Sphaerotilus microaerophilus: one gene and its partner. The protein of the gene in region 2 binds, or shares a complex with, the protein of the main gene of each other region. Links are inferred from orthologs where the notes say so. Each region holds a gene or a part of one and is shown on either strand. Other genes may lie near its edges.

What was found.
Region 1: the proteins of sbcB (region 2) and ssb are in contact, whole or in part, in a crystal structure (PDB 3C94), measured with the Escherichia coli proteins. The link is inferred for Sphaerotilus microaerophilus from one-to-one orthologs.

What each region holds. Positions count from the first base shown.
Region 1 is NZ_AP025730.1:1,385,860-1,396,989, forward strand. The notes cover bases 7,986-10,793. They hold ssb (single-stranded DNA-binding protein), read right to left. Parts: upstream 9,748-10,793; coding sequence 9,223-9,747; downstream 7,986-9,222. Other genes in these bases: NGK70_RS06160 (DUF2726 domain-containing protein), read right to left, coding at 7,986-8,084; NGK70_RS06165 (GNAT family N-acetyltransferase), read right to left, coding at 8,352-9,053; NGK70_RS06175 (prolyl oligopeptidase family serine peptidase), read right to left, coding at 9,892-10,793. Outside these bases: NGK70_RS06135 (type II secretion system F family protein), read right to left, coding at 114-1,340; type IV-A pilus assembly ATPase PilB, read right to left, coding at 1,437-3,161; molecular chaperone HtpG, read left to right, coding at 3,500-5,392; NGK70_RS06150 (V4R domain-containing protein), read left to right, coding at 5,640-6,092; NGK70_RS06155 (serine/threonine protein kinase), read right to left, coding at 6,132-7,199; more of NGK70_RS06160, read right to left, coding at 7,260-7,985; more of NGK70_RS06175, read right to left, coding at 10,794-11,130. UniProt on the Escherichia coli protein: Plays an important role in DNA replication, recombination and repair. Binds to ssDNA and to an array of partner proteins to recruit them to their sites of action during DNA metabolism. Acts as a sliding platform that migrates on DNA via reptation.
Region 2 is NZ_AP025730.1:2,304,070-2,312,547, reverse strand. The notes cover bases 5,412-8,253. They hold sbcB (exodeoxyribonuclease I), read right to left. Parts: upstream 7,644-8,253; coding sequence 6,180-7,643; downstream 5,412-6,179. Other genes in these bases: NGK70_RS10055 (DNA ligase), read right to left, coding at 7,688-8,253; ylqF (ribosome biogenesis GTPase YlqF), read right to left, coding at 5,412-6,113. Outside these bases: NGK70_RS10080 (putative bifunctional diguanylate cyclase/phosphodiesterase), read left to right, coding at 1-1,324; NGK70_RS10075 (putative bifunctional diguanylate cyclase/phosphodiesterase), read left to right, coding at 1,444-3,837; NGK70_RS10070 (beta-ketoacyl-ACP synthase III), read right to left, coding at 3,891-5,018; more of ylqF, read right to left, coding at 5,103-5,411; more of NGK70_RS10055, read right to left, coding at 8,254-8,470. UniProt on the Escherichia coli protein: Degrades single-stranded DNA (ssDNA) in a highly processive manner.

The DNA of each region.
Region 1 (11,130 bases), 910 kb from region 2 along the record:
GCCGGGGGTTGCGTTGCTGCCCATTCAAGCGGCAACCGTGGATCCGGCTTTGCCGGTCCACTGGTTGCGCCCCCTTGAGGGGGAGCGGCGTGAGTCGCTACGGGGGTGGGTGATCAGACGACTTGACCCAGTTTGAAGATCGGCAGGTACATCGAGACGACGATGCCGCCGATGATGGTGCCCAGCACGACGATGATGATCGGCTCCATCAGCGTGGACAGGCCCTTGACCGCCTCGTCCACCTCCTGCTCGTAGAAGTCCGCCACCTTGCCCAGCATCTGGTCCAGCGAGCCGGACTCCTCGCCGATCGAGCTCATCTGCAGCACCATGTTCGGGAAGATGCCGGTGGCCTGCATCGAGGCGGTGAGCGCCGTGCCGCTGGAGACGTCGCGCTGGATCTGCTCGGTGGCCGAAGTGAACACCGCGTTGCCGGCGGCGCCGCCCACCGAGTCCAGCGCCTCGACCAGCGGCACGCCGGCGGCGAACATGGTCGACAGCGTGCGCGACCAGCGCGCCACCGCCGCCTTGTGCACCAGCGGCCCGAAGATCGGCACCTTCAGCAGCAGCCGGTCCATGCTCATCTGCATCTTCGGCGAACGCCTCCAACTCTCCAGCAGCGTGTACACGCCCATGCCGATGCCGCCGAAGATCAGCAGCCAGTATTGGACGAAGAACTCCGAGATCGCGATGACGATCAGCGTGGGCAGTGGCAGGTCGGCGCCGAAGGACTGGAAGATCTCCTTGAATGAGGGGATCACGAAGATCATGATCACCGCCACCACCACGAAGGCCACCACCAGCACCGCCACCGGGTAGATCAGTGCCGAGCGGATCTTGTTCTGCAGCTCGATGGTCTTTTCCTGGTAGACCGCCAGGCGCTCCAGCAGAGTTTCCAGGATACCGGCGGCCTCGCCCGCCTCGACCAGGTTGCAGTACAGCGCATCGAACTGCATCGGGTGCTTGCGAAACGCCGCTGACAGGCTGGTGCCGGTCTCCACGTCGGAGCGGATGTCGGTGAGCATGCGCGTCAGCCGCGGGTTCGGGCTGCCGCGCGCCACGATGTCGAAGGACTGCAGCAGCGGCACGCCGGCCTTGAGCATCGTGGCCAGCTGGCGCGTGAACACGGCGATGTCCTTGCCCTTGATCGACTTGCCGCCGGAGGTGCGGCGCTTCTTGACCTTGCTGACCAGGATGCCCTGGCGGCGCAGGCTGGCGCTGACCATGGCCTCGCCACCCGCGCGCAGCTCGCCGCGCACCGCCTTGCCGTTGCGGTCCCGGCCTTCCCATTCGAAGACGTATTCCTTGATCTTCTTCGCCGCCGGTGCAGCTGCTGTGGCCATTGAGCCTCCGAAAATTGATGCGGGCGAGGTCGCCGTGCCCTCGGGGCGGCGCGCCGCTCGTTGCCGGCGGTTGACCGCCGGCTGCGCTTGCCGTGCTTACTGATTGGTCACCGAGATGACCTCCTCCAGTGTCGTCACCCCGGCGCGGACCTTGATGAGGCCGGACTGGCGCAGATCGCGCACCCCTTCACGCAGGGCCTGCTGCGCGATGTCCAGCGCGGTGCCTTCGGACAGGATGCAGCGCTGCACGCTCTCCGTGATCGGCATCACCTGGTACAGGCCCACGCGGCCGCGATAGCCGTTGTTGCAGGCCGAGCAGCCCACCGCCTTGTAGGGTTTCCAGCTGCCGTCGATCTCCTCGGGCCGGTAGCCGGCGCGCAGCAGCGCTTCGCGCGGGTAGTCCGCCGGCGCCTTGCAGCTCTCGCACAGCCGCCGTGCCAGGCGCTGGGCGGTGATCAGGATCACGCTGGAGGCGATGTTGAAGGCCGGCACACCCATGTTGGACAGCCGGGTCAGCGTCGTCGGGGCGTCGTTGGTGTGCAGCGTGGACAGCACCAGGTGGCCGGTCTGGGCGGCCTTGATCGCGATGTCGGCGGTTTCCAGGTCGCGGATTTCGCCAACCATGATGATGTCCGGATCCTGGCGTAGGAAGGCCTTCAGCGCCGTGGCGAAGTTCATCCCCGCCTTGTCGTTGACGTTGACCTGGTTGATGCCCGGCAGGTTGATTTCGGCCGGATCCTCGACGGTCGAGATGTTCACGCCCGGCTGGTTCAGGATGTTCAGGCAGGTGTAGAGCGACACCGTCTTGCCCGAGCCGGTCGGGCCGGTGACCAGGATCATCCCGTAGGGCCGGCGGATCGCCTGCATCAGGCGGTCCTTCTCGTCCTTCTCGTAGCCCAGCGCGTCCACGCCCAGGCGGGCCGACGACGGGTCCAGGATCCGGATCACGATCTTCTCGCCGAACAGCGTGGGCAGCGTGCTGATGCGGAAGTCGATGGCGCGGTTGCCGAACTTCAGCTTCATGCGCCCGTCCTGCGGCACGCGCTTCTCGGCGATGTCCAGGCGGCTGATCACCTTGATGCGCGAGGCCAGCTTGTCCTTGATCGCCACCGGCGGCTGGGTGATCTCGCGCAGCTCGCCGTCGATGCGGAAACGCACCCGGTAGGTGGCCTCATAGGGCTCGAAGTGCAGGTCCGAGGCGCGCATGTTGATCGCGTCGATCAGCATCTTCTGCAGGAAGCGCACCACCGGCGCGTCCTCGACCTCGGTGCTGACGTCCTCGTCGGCCTTGGCGTTGGGGTCCTGTTCCTCGACGTCGAAGTCGAAATCGCCCGCGACGATCGACTCCAGCGTCTCGCTCGCGGTGGCCGACTTCGCGTCGACGATCTTGATCAGCTTGTCGTACTCGACGATCACCCACTCGGGCGTGAGCTGGGTCGCGAACTTGATGCGGTCGACCGCTTCCTGGTCGGTCGGGTCGGCCCCGCCGATGAACAACCGGTTGCCGCGCTTGCCCAGCACCAGCACCTGGAACTGCGACAGCGTGCGGGTGTCGACCAGGTTCTGCGGCAGGCGCTGCACGTCCACCGCGTCCAGGTCCAGCAGCGGCACCGCCAATGCGCTCGACAGCGTATGCGCCAGCTCGGCAGAGGTGAGCGCCTGTGCGCTGATCACGGCGGAGACGAAGCTGCGGCGCTGGTCGCGCGCCGAACGGGCCACCTCCTCGGCTGTGCGGGCATTGAGCTTGCCGGCATGCACCAGCACACGGGCGACTCCCGACAGGGTGCTTTGGGGCGGTTCGGTGACGATCTCGGTGGCCACGTTGGAGTCAGGGCGGTACGAAACGAGCTGGGATGGGGGCGCAGAGGCTGGGAAGGTGGCCCACGTGGGGCGCCGTAAATTGTGGCACGCAAGCCCGCGCCCGGGGGATCATTCCGGCGTTGCCAGGCTGCGGTACCGGGGCCAGCACGTCCACGCGGCGCCGGCATGGCGCTTCGGGCCTGCATTTGCTTGCAAATTGCCGCGACCTGTCACAGCCGCGGGGCCGATCCGGCCCTGGGCGCGCCCTTGAAATCCGCGCAGGCAGCGCCATTTCCCGGCCATCGTCGTTTCCGCCCTCCTTTCCTTTTCTTTTGTTCATTCCCAGAAAGCCACCGACCATGACGAAGCAGACCCTGTCGTTCCAGGCCGAAGTGAAGCAGCTGCTGCACCTCGTCACCCACTCGCTGTACTCCAACAAGGAGATCTTCCTGCGCGAGCTGATCTCCAACGCCTCGGACGCCTGCGACAAGCTGCGCTTCGAGGCGCTGAACAACGCCGGCCTGTTCGAGGACCAGCCCAACCTTGAAGTGCGGGTGAGCTACGACAAGTTGGCGCGCCGCATCGTCATCAGCGACAACGGCATCGGCCTGTCGGCGCAGGAGGCCATCGACCACCTGGGCACCATCGCCAAGAGCGGCACCAAGGAGTTCATGGCGGCGCTGGAAGGCGACAAGAAGAAGGACGCCAACCTGATCGGCCAGTTCGGCGTGGGCTTCTACTCGGGCTACATCGTGGCCGACCGCATCACGGTGGAATCGCGCCGCGCCGGCCTGCCGCAGGGCGAGGGCGTGCGCTGGAGCAGCGAGGGCACCGGGGACTTCGAGGTCGAGACCATCACCCGCGAGCAGCGCGGCACCGACGTCATCCTGCACCTGCGCGAGGGCGAGGACGAGTTCCTCTCCACCTGGAAGATCAAGTCGGTCATCTCCAAGTACTCCGACCACATCTCCCTGCCCATCCTGATGCGCAAGGAGACCTGGGACGCCGAGAAGAGCGAGAACGTCATCTCCGACGAGTGGGAGACCGTCAACAAGGCCGCCGCGCTGTGGACCCGCAGCAAGAGCGACGTGACGGACGCCGAGTACAAGGCCTTCTACGAGCAGCTGACCTACGACCAGACCGCCCCGCTGGCCTACACGCACAACCGCGTCGAAGGCCGCAGCGAGTACACCCAGCTGCTCTACATCCCGGCCAAGGCGCCCTTCGACCTGTGGAACCGCGACAAGCGCGGCGGCGTGAAGCTGTACGTCAAGCGCGTGTTCATCATGGACGACGCCGAGGCGCTGATGCCGGTCTACCTGCGCTTCGTCAAGGGCGTGATCGACTCGGCCGACCTGCCGCTGAACGTCAGCCGCGAGCTGCTGCAGGAAAGCCGCGACGTGAAGGCGATCCGCGAGGGCTCGACCAAGCGGGTGCTGTCGATGCTCGAATCGCTGGCCGACAGCGAGAGCGCTGACGACAAGGCCAAGTACGCCGAGTTCTGGAAGCAGTTTGGCGCCGTGCTCAAGGAGGGCATCGGCGAGGACCACGCCAACCAGGAGCGCCTGGCCAAGCTGCTGCGCTTTGCCTCCACCCAGGCGGACGAGGGCGTGTCCTTCGCTGACTACGTGTCGCGCATGAAGGAAGGCCAGGAGGCGATCTACTACATCACCGCCGACACCCTGGCTGCCGCCAAGAACAGCCCGCAGCTGGAGATCTTCCGCAAGAAGGGCATCGAGGTGCTGCTGCTGACCGACCGCGTCGACGAGTGGATGCTCAGTCACCTCTACGAGTTCGAGGGCAAGTCGCTGCAGAGCGTGGCCAAGGGCGCCGTCGACCTCGGCAAGCTGCAGGACGAGGAAGAGAAGAAGCAGGCCGAAGCGGCCGCCGAGTCCTTCAAGCCGACGCTGGAGCGCATCAAGGCCGCGCTGGGCGACCGTGCCAAGGACGTGCGCGTGACCACCCGACTGGTGGACTCGCCGGCCTGCCTGGTCACCGAAGAGGGTGACATGAGCGGCCACCTGGCGCGCCTGCTCAAGCAGGCCGGCCAGAGCGCACCGGCTTCGCAGCCGATCCTGGAGGTCAATGCCGAGCATGCGCTGGTGAAGAAGCTGGCCGCGCTGCCGGAGGGCGCGGCGCCCTTCGACGACCTGGCGCAGGTGCTGTTCGACAACGCCCTGCTGGCCGAAGGCGGCCAGCTGGAAGATCCGGCCGCGCACGTGCGCCGCATCCAGGCGCTGATCCTGGGCTGAGGCTCCCTGCCAACGCCTGGTGCGGCCTGCTCCTGTGGATCGGGCCGCACAGGCAAGCGCCCACTTTGCACGCTGCACCCCTGCCCTGCGTGCAGGGCTTTGACCCTCGTCATTGAGCACCGACATGTGCGGCGGTGCTGTGCAGGCCGGGCACTAGCATGGCCCGGCCGATCGGATCCGGGCACGGCCATGGGGGTGCGTCGAGGGGTCCGGGCGGTCGCACTCCGGCCAGCCTGCGCCGCCCGCCATGAATCCCGTCGAACTGCACAACGCGCTGCAAATCCACCGCCCCGTCCTCGGCGATACCGTCGGGCTCGCGCTGTTCCGCCTCGTCCGCCTGGTGGCGATGGAGGACATCCTGGGGGCCGGCGCCTCGGCCGTCACCTACTACGCCGGCAAGAAGCTCGGCCGCGAGCTGGGGCTGACCAAGCTCGATGACTTCCTGGCCCTGTGCGACCAGCTGAAGATCGGGCTGATCAAGATCCCGACCCTGACCGATCACCTCATCCACGTCGACGTCTGCGAGTGCGTCACCTGCTCGGGCATGACGCCGGTGGGGCGGGTGCTCTGCCACTTCGAGGGCGGGCTGATCGCGGGCGCCGTCGGCTCGATCCTGAAGAAGGACGTGCAGGCCCGCGAGGTGAGCTGCATCGGCGGGCTGGGCAATGCGACCTGCGGTTTCGACCTCGTGATTCCCTGAGCCAGCTGACGCCGTCGGTGCGGCCAACGCCGCGGCGGCTCAGGCCACCAGTGGCGGTGCGTCGATGGCGTCGATCTGCTCGCGCAGCAGCATGGCCTGCTGGTCCCAGTAGGCCGGGCTCTCGAATGACGGAAACGCGATCGGGAAGGCCGGGTCGTCCCAGCGCCGCGCGATCCACACGCTGTGCTGCAGGACGCGCAGCGTGCGCAGCGGCTCGATCAGCGCCAGCTCGCGGCGGTCGAACTCGCGCATCGACTCATAGCCGTCCAGCAGCGCGCCCAACTGGGCCTGCATCTCGGGGCGGTCACCGCCCAGCAGCATCCACAGGTCCTGCACCGCCGGGCCGTTGACCGCGTCGTCCAGGTCGACGAAATGCGGACCATCGGGCGTCCACAGCAGGTTGCCGATGTGGCAGTCGCCGTGCAGGCGCAGCAGCTGGAGCTGGCCGTGGCGGGCAAAGGCGGCATCCACGGCGGCCAGCGCGGCCTGTGCCGCCTCGTGCCAGCGGCTGCGCACCGTGGGCGGCAGCAGGTCCTGGTCGAGCAGCCAGGCAAGTGAGGCGCGTGCTGGCCCGGTGCCGGCCAACGTCGGCCGGTGGACGAAGGGTCGGCGCTGGCCGACCGCGTGCAGCCGGGCCAGGAAGCGGCCGATCCACTCCAGCACCTGCGGGTCTTCCAGCTCCGGCGCACGGCCGCCGCAGCGCGGGCTGGCGGCGTAGCGCCACGGTCCGCGCTGGGCCAGCGTGGGCGGCTCGCCGACCAGGCGCACATCGTCAGCGGCCACGCTCAGGGCCAGGGGCGGCACCGCCGGCACTTCGGCGGCGGCCAGTTCGAGCGCGAAGCCATGCTCTTCGAGGATCTGCGCATCGCTCCAGCGCCCGGCGCGGTAGAACTTGGCCACCACCACCGGGCCACCCGTGGGGTGGGGGTCCTCCAGGTGCACCTGGAAGACGCGGTTCTCGTAGGAGTTGAGCTGCAGGATGCGGCCGTCGCCGCGCAGGCCCGCCGCGTCCAGCGCGTCGAGCACCTCGTGCGGCGTCAGGCCGGCATAGGGCTGGCCTGACAGGGCGTCTGGTGGCGGGGCAAGGGCGTGCGCGTCGGAAGTCATCCGACGCATCCTAGACCAGTGGCGTGATCGTGATGTGCTCGCGCCGCTGGGGCGGCCGCGTCAGCGCCGGCCGATGATGTTGGCGCCGAGGTCGTCCTCGCCGGGCAGCTTGCCCGCTGGCCCGCCGGCCGGGGCATGGCGGGCCGCCACGGACGGGCGGCGCGGGCCGGAGTCGAGCGGCGAGCGGCGCTCGGTGGCCGCTGCGCTCGGGGTGGCCTGCTCGCTGAAGGTGTCGCGCTGGCTGTCCGGGGCGAAGAAGGAGTCCTGCGCATAGCCGGATTCGTACCACTGCGTCTCGCGTTCGCCGCGCGGATCACGCACCGCATGGGCCAGCGTGCTGCGGCGCTCGGCCAGGTCCTGCACGTGGGGGGGCACCAGCGGGCGCGACATCTCGCCCTGCTGCGGCACCAGCAGCTGCAGCTCGGCGGCGGTGGGCAGCTGGTCGCTGCGGCACTTCACGTAGCGGATGCGGCAGGCTTCCAGCACCGACTGCTTGATCGTGGCGACCCGCTTGGCGGTGGGGCGCGAGGCCTTCTCGATGTCCAGCGCAGCCAGCACGCGGCCGTTCTCGGCGCACACGACGAAGCTCACGTGGATCGGTCCCAGCAGCTTGAACCAGTAGCCCAGATCGTTGCGGTCCATCGGCTGGCAGAAGCGCACCAGTGGCAGCTTGGCCAGGATGGTGTGGTGCGGCAGCGCGGCGCGCAGCTGGCGGTACAGCGCGCGTTCCTCGGCCGAGAAGATGGAGCGCTGGATCAGCGGCCACTCCTCGGGCAGTTCGGTTTCTCCGGCCTTGCCGGGTGCGCCGCGCCGCATGGCCAGCACGACCAGGCCGGCGACCACGGCAGCCGCGGCGACGGCGAAGATCCAGGCGGGAATGGACATGGTGATGGGGGTTCCAAAGGTTGGTGACACCGGGGGTTGCCAGAGGTCATCGGCAATTTCGGCGTTTCACTTCGGGTTGCATCCTACGAAAGTTTGTAACTACTTGTGAATCCCTGGGCTGAGTGCGATGAAGGGCCATCCAGGCCGCCCGAATGCGAAATCGGCCGCCAACGTCGGGTGGACCGGGGTTCTGCCAGGCGCTGAAGCGGCAGCAAACCAGCAAAAAGGCCACCGCGAGGGTGGCCTTTTATCGGGGGATGGGGGCGCTCACTGGCTGGCAATGCCGCGCAGGTGCGCCAGGCGGGCCTTCACATCGACCACCAAGCCGAGGCTCCAGCGCAGCAGCTCCTGCTGGCGCTTGAACAGGTGGTTGAGCGCGGCAGCGCGCGTGTCCACCAACTCGGTCATGTGCGAGCCCACGCTGTCGGGTGGCAGTTGCAGCCAGGCTTCCGATTCCCCGCCCTCGTGCTGCAGCCGGGCGCCCGCGCCGCGGGCGATGCGCAGCATGGCCGTGTTCTCGCTCAGGGCATGGATGAAGAGCTGGTCGACGCGGCGATTCTGGCAGTGCCGTACCGCGTGGGCGAAGAGGCGCTTGCCATAGCCACGGCCGCGTGTGTGCGGCAGCACCGAGACGGCGAACTCGCACATGCTGCGTGACAGGTCGGCGTAGGCCAGGTGGGCGGTGCCCACCAGCTGCAGGCGGCGATTGAAGATGCCGAACAGCTCGTGCCGGCCAAAGTCCAGCTGTGCCGCGTGCTGACGGATGCGCTCGTCGGTGGCCGGGTAGCCAAAACGCAGGTAGCGATCACGGTCACCCAGCGCCAGCAAGTGCGCCTCGATCAGCGGCCCGTGCTGCTCGCCCAGTTGGCAGATGGGCACCCAATCCCACCAGCGCGCCGTGCCGAGCGGGCCCAGCCAGCGGCGCAGAGGAGGCTGGGCAGCCCCGGTGGAGGTGGTGGCGGTATCCATGGCGGCCGATTCTAGGGGTTATCCCTAGTTATCGGGCGCGAGGCTCCGGAATCAAGGGGGTGGCCAGACCCGACGCGGCAGGATTGCCGGTTCAGCGGACTTCCCCCGGTGCCGCATGTTCGCGGCCCTCCCTGAGACGCCGGGCCGGGCTCAGCCCGGCACCTGGGGGTCAGAAGGGGATGTCGTCGTCCATGTCATCGAAGCCGGTGGCCGACTTCGGTGCCGGTGCCGGTGCCGGGGCGCGCGGTGCGGGGGCCGCCGCCCTGGGGGCGGGGGCGGCGCGGCGCTCGGGGGCCGGCTCGTAGCCACCGCCCATGTCGTCGCCGCCCTCGGCCGCGCCACCGGGCCCGCCCATGCCCTCGCGGCCGCCGAGCATCTGCATCTCGTCGACCAGGATCTCAGTGGTGTAGCTGTCGCGGCCTTCCTTGTCCTGCCACTTGCGGGTCTTCAGGCGGCCTTCGACGTAGACGGAGCGGCCCTTGCGCAGGTACTGGCCGGCGATCTCGGCCAGCTTGTCGCGGAAGACCACGCGGTGCCACTCGGTCTCCTCCTGGCGCTCGCCGGTGTCCTTGCTCTTCCAGTTCCGTGTGGTGGCCAGCGTGACGTTGCACACCGCGCCGCCGTTGGGGAAGTAGCGCACTTCGGGGTCGCGGCCGAGGTTGCCGACGAGGATGACTTTGTTGACCGATGCCATGGCTGCTGTTCCTGTTTGCGCCGCCCCACCCGGTGCCGATGACGGCGGGGCGGGGGCGGGTTGCTGCTGTGTGTGTGCGAAACCGTGGATTTTGCCCGACGGGTTGGCGGTGGCTTTCACCCCTGCGGGGGTGTCCCGTGTGATTCAGGGTGGTGGCTGGAAGCCCGGCTCACCCATCTGCCAGAGCAGGAAGCTGAACACATCGGCGCGCTCCTCCCACATCTGCCGCTTGGTGTTGCCGATGCCATGGCCGGCGTCCCAGTCCAGCCGCAGCAGCACCGGCCGACCGGATGTGCTGGCGGCCAGCAGGCGCGCCGCCGCCTTGCTGCTGTGCCAGACCTCCACCCGCGGGTCGTTGACGCCGTGCGTCAGCAGCACGGCGGGGTACTTCACCCCGTCGCGGATCTGGTGGTAGGTGCTCATCGCCAGCAGGGCGCGGAAGCCCGCCTCGGTGGTGCGCGTGCCGAACTCGGGGATGTTGGGCACGCCGTTGGGCGTGACCTCGGCGCGCACCATGTCCAGCGCGCCCACCATCGGCACCGCAGCGGCGAACAGGTCCGGCCGCTCGGTGATCGCCCGGCCCACCAGGATGCCGCCCGCGCTGCCGCCCCAGATGCCCAGCTTCGCCGGCCGGGTGTAGCCCTGCGCGATCAGCCACTCGGCACAGGCGATGGTGTCCTTCCAGGTGTTGGGCTTGGTGGTCTGGAAGCCGGCGCGGTACCAGTCCTCGCCGTAGACGCTGCTGCCCCGCGGGTTGATGACCGCCAGAACGCCGCCCGCGTCCAGCCAGGCGGTGCGGCTGATGCTGTAGAAGGGCTCCTCGGTCACGCCGTAGCTGGCGTAGCCGTAGATCAGCGTCGGGCGGCTGCCATCGAGCGCGGTGCCGCGGCGCAGGATCACCGACATCGGCACCATCGCGCCGTCGTGGCTCTTGACCAGCACCTCGCGGGTCTCGACGTCCTTGAGTTCGTCGTAGGGCCCGCTGGGCTGCAGGCCGGTGTTGCGCACCCGGCCGTCGGCGCTGACCTGGTAGATCTGCCGCGCCCGGGTCCAGCCCTGCAGGTCGATCACCACACCGGGCAGGCGCGGGTCGGCGCTGCTGGGGCCGCCTTCGTCGTCATTGAGCTGGAAGGATCCGGCCAGCGGCAGCGGCACCTCCACCACCGGCGCTGTGGCGCGGTGGGCGCGCTTGAACAGGCGTTTGACGTTGCCGTCGCGCAGCTCGATGTACAGCGCGTCGGCCGCCGTGGCGATGCCGGTGACCACCCGCTCGCTGGCGGGCACGATCACCTTCGCCGCCGCGAGGTCCGGCCGCGCCAGGTCCAGGCTCAGCACCTGGGAGCGGCTGGCGCCCTGGTGGCTGAGCAGGTAGAGCGTGTTGCG
Region 2 (8,478 bases):
GAAGCAGGCCACGCAGGCAAGGTGCCACCTCGCCCTGGTCGTGCTCAACATCGACCGCTTCAAGACCGTCAACGAGGCCCGCGGCCAGGGCGTCGGCGATGCCCTGCTGCAGGCCCTGGCGCAACGCCTGCGCGGCCTGCTGTACCGCCACGAGCTGCTGGCGCACGTGGGCGCCGACGAGTTCGCGGTGCTCCTGCCCGACCTGGAGGCCGAGGCCGGCGCCGCCAGCCACCAGGCCTACGGCCTGGCCTGCCAGGTGCACGAGGCGCTGCTGCAGCCGCTGCAACTCTCGCAGGCCGAGCCGGTCACGGTGACCGCCAGCATCGGCATCGCGCTGTGCCCGGCCAGCGAGGTCGACACCCCGGCAGAGGCCCTGCGCCGCGCCGCCAACGCACTCAGCGAGGCCAAGCGCCACGGCGGCGCGCACACAGCCTTCTTCGAGGCGGCGATGGGCGATGCCGCCCAGCAGCGCTTCCGCGTCGAACGCGACCTGCGCGAGGCGCTGGCGGACCACCAGCTGCGCCTGTTCCTGCAGCCGCAGGTCGATGCCAAGGGCCGCTGGACCGGCGCAGAGGCGCTGGTGCGCTGGCAGCACCCGACGCAGGGCATGGTGTCGCCAGGGCTGTTCATCCCGATCGCCGAGGAGTCCGAGCTGATCGTCGGCGTCGGCCGCTGGGTGTTCACCGAAGCGGTGCGGCTGATGGCCACAGCGGCCCGGGCGGGCCTGGCGCTGCCGCTGTCGGTCAACCTCAGCCCGAGGCAGTTCCGCCAGGGCGATTTCGTGCCCTGGCTGTGCAACCTGTTGGCCGAACAGGGCGTGGACCCCGGCCTGCTGACTCTGGAAGTGACCGAGGGGCTGGTGATCGGCAACGTCGAGCAGGCCATCGCGCGGATGAAGGAGCTGCGCGCCCGGGGACTGCACTTCTCGATCGACGACTTCGGCACGGGCTACTCCTCGCTGGCCTACCTGAAGCGCCTGCCGATCTCGGAGCTGAAGATCGACAAGGCCTTCATCCAGGACGCGCCGACACACCCGGACGACGCGGCCCTGGTCGAGACCATCCTGTCGGTGGCTGCACACATGCAGCTGAAGGTGGTGGCCGAGGGCGTCGAGACACAGGAGCAGGCGGATTTCCTCGCCCGCCGCGACGCCAGCGTGATCCTGCAGGGCTACCTGTTCGGCAAGCCCGCGCCGGCCCGTGAGTGGCTGCAGCGCTGGCAGGAGCAGCAGGTCCTGCCCCCGCTCCCTGGCCGGGCCGCTGGAACGCCGCAGCCGCTGGCGGGCGCCGACATCGCCGCCACCGCCACGGCACTCGGTGCCTGACGCCCGGCGAATGAACCGGGCTGGCGCACGGGAGAAGGCCCCGATTCAGGACGTTGAACGTCCGATCGGCCACCCGCTGTGCTCTTTACAGTCCGCAGACGAATGATCGGCAGAACCCCATGACCACGACGCAGGCACGCGATGCGCAGGCAATCCGCCGCCCCCCGCCGGGACAGGGCCAGGCGGATCCGTCGGTGCTGCGCCTGCTGAGCGTCATCGCCACGGCCGGGGCCCTGGCCAACCTGGGGCTGATGGCGCTGCGCCTGGTCACCGCGGGGCAGGTCGACATGAATGTGGGGATCAGCGGCGCCTTCCTCGCCACCTCCCTGCTGGTGCTGTGGCTGCTGCGCAATGGCCACCCGCGCGCCGCCGCGCAGCTGCTGCTCTGGGGCGGCTGGAGCCTGAACACGGCCTTCGTCTGGATGCACGGCGGCGTGCACAACGTCAACTGGACCACCTTCCTGGTGCTGATCAGCGGTGCAGCCTGGATGCTGGGGCAGCGCACGACGCTGCTGATGACCGGCGCAACCGCCGCGTTGTACGGCCTGGCGGCCTGGGCCGAGGGCCGAGGCTGGGTGGGCACAGCGGTGCGCGACAGCGAGCTGATCGTCGCCTTCTACTTCTGCATCATGTTCGCCCTGGCTGCGGCAATGGGGCTGGCCGCGCGCCACAGCTACCGGCTGCGCATCGATCGTGAGCGTCGCACCTCGGCCGAGCTGGCAGAGCGGGAGTTCGAGCTGCGCAAGTTCTCGCAGGTCATCGAGCAGAGCCCCGAGGGCGTGCTCATCACCGACACGCGCGGCCGGGTCGAGTACGCCAACCCGGCCGCCCTGAGCCGGCTCGGGCGCGACGCGGACCAGGCCCTGGGCGCGGACGTGAGGAGCCTGGGCGCCATGAACCTCGACCCCGACAGCCACGACGCGATCCTGCAGACCCTGGCCTGCGGGCAGGCCTGGCGTGGCGAGCTGCGCGGCCAGCACGTCGACGGCAGCGTGCGCATCGAGGCCACGCGGGTGAGCCCGCTGCGCCAGCCCGATGGCGGCATCACGCACCACGTCTGGCTGCGCCAGGACATCACCGCCCGGCGCGAGGCCGAGGCGCGCCTGCACCACCTGGCGCGGCATGACCCGGTCACCGGGCTGCCCAACCGCAGCCAGCTCGAAGAGCGGCTGGGCCAGGTGCTGCGGCAGAACCGCCTCCAGGGCCGTCACGCTGCCCTGGTGCACCTGAACATCGACCGCTTCAAGACCGTCAACGAAGCGCGCGGCCAGGCGGCCGGGGACGCCCTGCTGCACGCCCTCGGCGTCCGGCTGAGTGCGCTGGCCGGCAGCGAGCGCCTGGTCGCCCGCCTTGGGACGGACGAGTTCGCCACCCTGCTGCCCGACCTGGATGCTGACGCGGCCGCGGCCGGCCACCAGGCCTACGCCTTCGCGAGCCAGATGCAGGACGCCCTGCTGGAACCGCTGACCTTGGACAGCGCAGGAGACCAGGTGACGGTGAGCGCCAGCATCGGCATCGCGCTGTGCCCCGACGGCCACGGCCAGGAGACCGGCAGCAGCGAGCAGGGCGCCGCGCAGGTGCTGCGCCACGCCACCACGGCGCTGAACCAGGCCAAGGCCCACGGAGGCGCGCAGATCGCCTTCTTCGAGTCGGCGATGGGCGACGCCGCCGAGCAGCGTTTTCGCATCGACCGGGACCTGCGCCAGGCGCTGGTCGAGGACCAGCTGCGCCTGTACCTGCAGCCGCAGGTGGACACCTCCGGCCGCTGGACCGGGGCCGAGGCGCTGGTGCGCTGGCAGCACCCCGTCCAGGGCCTGGTGTCACCGGGCGTGTTCATCCCGATCGCCGAGGAATCGGACCTGATCGTCAGCCTGGGGCGCTGGGTCGTCACCGAGGCCATGCGGCTGATCGCCGAACAGGCGCGCGCCGGGCGGTCGCTGCCGCTGTCGATCAACCTCAGCCCGCGCCAGTTCCGCCAGCCCGATTTCGTGACCTGGATGCAGCAGTTGCTGGCCGAGCACGCCATCGACCCGCACCTGCTGACCCTGGAGATCACCGAAGGCCTGGTGATCGGCAACGTCGAGCAGACCATCGAGCGCATGCAGGCGCTGCGCGCGCTGGGGCTGCACTTCTCGATCGACGACTTCGGTACCGGCTATTCGTCACTGGCCTACCTGAAACGCCTGCCGATCTCCGAGCTGAAGATCGACCGCAGCTTCATCCAGGACGTCACCCGCCGCGCCGACGATGCCGCGCTGGTCGAAACCATCCTCTCCGTGGCCAGCCACATGGGCCTGAAGGTGGTGGCCGAGGGGGTGGAAGAGCCGGCCCAGACGCAGTTCCTCGCCGCGCGGGCCGAGGGCGTCATCCTGCAGGGCTACTTCTACGGACGGCCCGGCCCCGCCGAGGAGTGGCTGGCGCGCTGGGCGGCCGACGGCAGCCTGCCCGCCCTGCCGGCCCTGCCCCCGCGTCAGCCAGTCAGGGAAACCATGCCGGCCGCACTGGTCGACTGAACGGCCGATCGCCCCCCTGCCCGGCGGGCCTCCTGCCCGCCGCGGCAGCCGCGTCAGAACTTGCGCGTGATCACGCTACCAATCGAGTAGCCCGCGCCGAACGAGCAGATCACGCCCAGGTCACCGGCAGCCAGGTCGGCACGGTGCTCGTGGAAGGCGATGATCGATCCCGCCGACGCGGTGTTGGCATAGGTATCCAGGATCAGCGGCGCAACGTCGTCGCCCGCCTTGACCTCTGCGCCGACCAGCTTCTTGATCACCAGCTGGTTCATGCCCAGGTTGGCCTGGTGCAGCCAGTAACGGCGCACCTGGGTGGGCTCGAATTGCAGGGCGTGCAGGTGCTCGGCGATGTGCGCCGCCGCCATCGGCACCACTTCCTTGAAGACCTTGCGGCCCTCCTGGCGGAACTTCTTGTCGCGCGCGTTCGGGTCGCTGTCCTCGGCGCTGTTCATGAAGCCGAAGTTATTGCGGATGTTGTTGGAGAACTGTGTGGCCAGCTTCGTGCCCAGCACCTCCCACTGATCCGCCGAGGTGGCGGTGTCGGCGGCTTCGACCACCACGGCGGTGCAGACGTCGCCGAAGATGAAGTGGCAGTCGCGGTCGCGCCACTCCAGGTGGGCGGAGGTGATCTCCGGGTTGACCATCAGCACGCATTTCGCGGTGCCGGCCTTGACCGCGTTGACCGCCTGCTCGATGCCGAAGGTGGCCGACGAGCAGGCCACGTTCATGTCGAAGCCGAAGCCGCGCGCGCCGACTGCCTGCTGGATCTCCACCGCCATCGCCGGGTAGGCGCGCTGCATGTTGGCGGCCGAGCAGATCACCATGTCCACGTCCGCACCGGTCCGGTTGGCCGTGGCCAGGGCCTTGCGCGCGGCGTCGGCAGCGATCTCGGCCATCAGCGAGAGCTGGTCGTCGGCCCGTTCCTTGAAGCGCGGGTACATGCGCGTGGGGTCGAGCACGCCGGTCTTGTCGAGCACGTAGCGCTGCCGGATGCCCGAGGCCTTTTCGATGAACTCGACGCTGGAGGGCTCGATCGGCGTGGCCGTACCGGCGGCGATCTCGGCAGCGTTCTGCTCGTTCTGCAGCGCTGCGTAGGCATTGAAGGCCTCGACCAGCTCCGCGTTGGTGATGACTTCGGACGGCTGGAACAGGCCGGTGCCGCTGATGACGACTCGGGTCATGGCTGTGCTTCTTTGTCGGATGTGGCGGGAAGGGACAACGCTGGCGAGTGTAGGCCCGTCAGTTCCCCGCAAGGCTGGCGCAGGTCAAGCCGCGCCGGGGTCGTCGCCCCCATCCAAAGCCTCTGGCGCCTCGTCATCGAACTGCGCGGCGCGCCCGCGCTGGCGGCGGGGCACGCGCTCCTTCTCCCGCTCGGCCTCGGCTGCCAGCGCAGCGGCGGTCCACTCGGCCAGCTCCTCAGGCGTTTCCAGCGACACCCGACCCAGCGCCCCGCTGCGGAACTCGTTGAGCACCATCTCGGCGGCCTTCTGGGTGTTGATGCGGCCCCCCGGCAGCACGGCACCACGGCGCCGGCCGATGGCTTCGAGCAGCTCGGCGTCATTGAGTGCAGCAATGTCCGCCTGGGCGCCCTTGCCACCGTGGGGTTCGCCCAGCTTGTAGCGCGCCTCGATGCGCCCCGGGTAGTGGCGGCGCACATAGCCCAGCAGCTCGGCAGCCACCACTTCCTCTTCCAGCGCGTTGCGCCCGACTGCCCCGCTGGCGGCCAGGTTGTAGCCGCTCTGGTCGACAAGGATCTTGGGCCAGAGCATGCCCGGCGTGTCGTAGAGGTAGACGTCGCTGGCCAGCGCGATGCGCTGCTCCTGCTTGGTGATGCCCGGCTCGTCGCCGGTCTTGGCCGCGCGCTTGCCCACCAGCGTGTTGATCAGCGTGGACTTGCCGACGTTGGGCACGCCGCAGATCATCAGGCGCAGCGGCTTGACCAGCCCGCCGCGGAACGGCGCCAGCTCCTTGCTGGCGGCGATCAGCCGCTGCGCCGGCGCGGTTTCGCTCGCGTCCAGGCCGATGGCGCGGGTGCCCGGCAGGGCGTTGTAGTGCGCCAGCCAGGCGGCAGTGCACGCGGGGTCGGCCAGGTCCTGCTTGTTGAGGATCTTCAGCGTCGGCTTGGCACGGGTGAGGTCACCCAGCAGCGGGTTGGCGCTGGAGCCGGGCAGGCGCGCGTCGAGCATCTCGATGACGACGTCGATGCCGGCCTTCATGCGCTCGGCGATCGCGCGCTTGGTCGTGGCCATGTGGCCGGGGAACCACTGGATGGTCATGGTCTGGTTCTCGGGAAACGGTCGGTGCGGTCGGTGCGGCGGGGGCGCTCGGTCGAAGGAGGCGGCTCAGGGCGCGTCTGGAGCGATCTGCTCGGCGTAGTCGTACAGGGCGCCCAGGATGGCCTGGCCGCGCTCGTCGTCCTCGGCCAGGCCGTCGCCGAGCTGGTCGATGCGCTCGAAGAAGGCCGCCAGCGTCAGCGCGCCGCCCGCTCCCGCATGCAGGCGCTCGGCGCAGTGCGAGCGCCACTGCGCGGCCTCTTCGGCGCTGAGCGTGGCGGGGTGGTTGCGGGCGCGATAGCGGAACAGCAGCTCGTCGAGCCGGCCGTCCTCGAAAGCCGGATGCCGATCGGCCAGCTCGGCCGGCGGCAGCGTGCGCAGGCGCTCCAGGGTGCGGCGGTCGGCGTTGCCGATGAAGCCGCCGTAGAGGTCCTCGTCCACGTCGGGCGCGTCCTGCCCCGCCGGGCGGGCGAAGACCTCGTCCCACAGCCCGCCCAGGCTGGCGCCGCGGCGTGCCGCCACCTCGGCGTGGCGCAGCGCGGCGTCCAGGTCCACTCCCCAGCGCGCGGCAACGGCCGGGGTCAGCGTCTTCAGGTTGCCGATCACGATCGGCGACTTGTTGATGTGAATCGTCTTGATCGGCAGGCGCCGCAGGCCCTTGGGCAGGTCCTCGGCGCGGGTGAACAGGCGCAGGCGGATCGCCTCGGCGTTGAGCGTGAACAGCTCGGCCGGGTCCCCGGCCAGGTCCCACACGATGACCTCGTTCCTGTTCGTCGGGTGCGGCGCCAGCGGCCAGACCACCGCCAGGCAGCCGCGCTCCGGCCCGTACATGCCGGAGATGTGCAGGAAGGGCCGGCCCACGCCGATCTCGGCGAGCACCGCCTGCTTGCTGCGCAGCTTCAGGCAGAAGTCCCACAGGCGCGGCTGGCGTTCGCGCACCAGGCGCGCCAGCGCCAGGGTGGCGCGCACGTCCGACAGCGCATCGTGCGCGGCCTCGTGCGCCAGGCCGTTGGCGGCGGTGAGGTCCTCGAGCTTGAAGCTCGGGCGGCCGTCCGGGTGCGTCGGCCACTGGATGCCCTCGGGGCGCAGCGACCAGGTGCAGCGCAGCACGTCGAGCAGGTCCCAGCGGCCGCAGCCGTTCTGCCACTCGCGGCCGTAGGGGTCGATCAGGTTGCGCCAGAAGAGGTGGCGCGTCACCTCGTCGTCGAAGCGGATCGAGTTGTAGCCCACGCCCACCGTGCCCGGGCGGCCCAGCTGCTCCAGGATCGCGTCGGCAAAGGCCTGCTCGGGCAGGCCCTGCGCCAGGCAGGTCTGCGGCAGGATGCCGGTGAGCAGGCAGCTCTCCGGGTCGGGCAGGTAGTCGGGTGCGGGCCGGCAGTGGAACATCACCGGCGCGTCGATCTCTTCCAGCGCCGCGTTGGTGCGGAGGCCGGCGAACTGCGCCGGCCGGTCGCGCCGGGGCACGCGGCCGAAGGTTTCGTAGTCGTGCCAGAAGAAGCTGAAGTCGGCACCAGCGGATGAATCGAAAGGCATGCCCCGGAACATACCGCAGTCCGGCCGCGCATCGGCCAGCTGCGTCAGGGCTCGTCACGCACACGCAGGAAGGTGGCGAAGCGCGGCAGGCCGCGGCTCGTCTCGCCGCGGTGGGTGTAGGTCACCAGGGCGCCAACCGGCGGTGGATCCTCGCGTTGCGCGTCGCTCAGGCCCGAGCCGAGCAGGAACTCGCGGCCTGTGTCGTCACGCACACGCAGCGCGCCGACGCGCCCGGCATGCCGCCCCCGCCCCGCGGTGTAGCCAACCACCGTCGCCTCGGCGTCCTGCTGCGGCTTGAGCTTGTAGAGCAGCTCGGAGCGCCCCGTCACATAAGGGGCGTCGGCCCGGTGCAGCATCAGCCCCTCTCCTCCGGCCTGAACCACCTCGGCCAGGCGCGCCTGCAGTGCCGCCGCATCGCCAATGCGCCGCTGTTCCGCCGCCTGCAGCTGCGCCCAGCCCAGGCGCTGCACCAGCGCGCGCAGCAACTCGGCCCGTTCGGCGAACGGGCCCGGCGCATCGGGCAGCTCGAACAGCTGGTAGCGCAGCGTGCGCCACGCCGCGTCGTCCACCCGCTGGCGGCGCAGCAGCGCCGAGGTGTCGTCGAAACGGCCATGCCCCAGCCACAACTCACCGTCCAGCGGCTGGTCCGCAGGCAGGCGCTCCAGGAACCAGGCCGGCGCCCCGAGCACCTGCCCGCTGCGCGTGCGCAACTGCCGGCCGTCCCAGAAGGCCCGCACGCCGTCGAACTTTTCGGCGACCAGGAAGCCGGCCGGGCTGCGGCCTGGCACCCAATCGCTGGCCAGCAGCAGCGCCGGTGCCCCCTGCACCGCGGCGA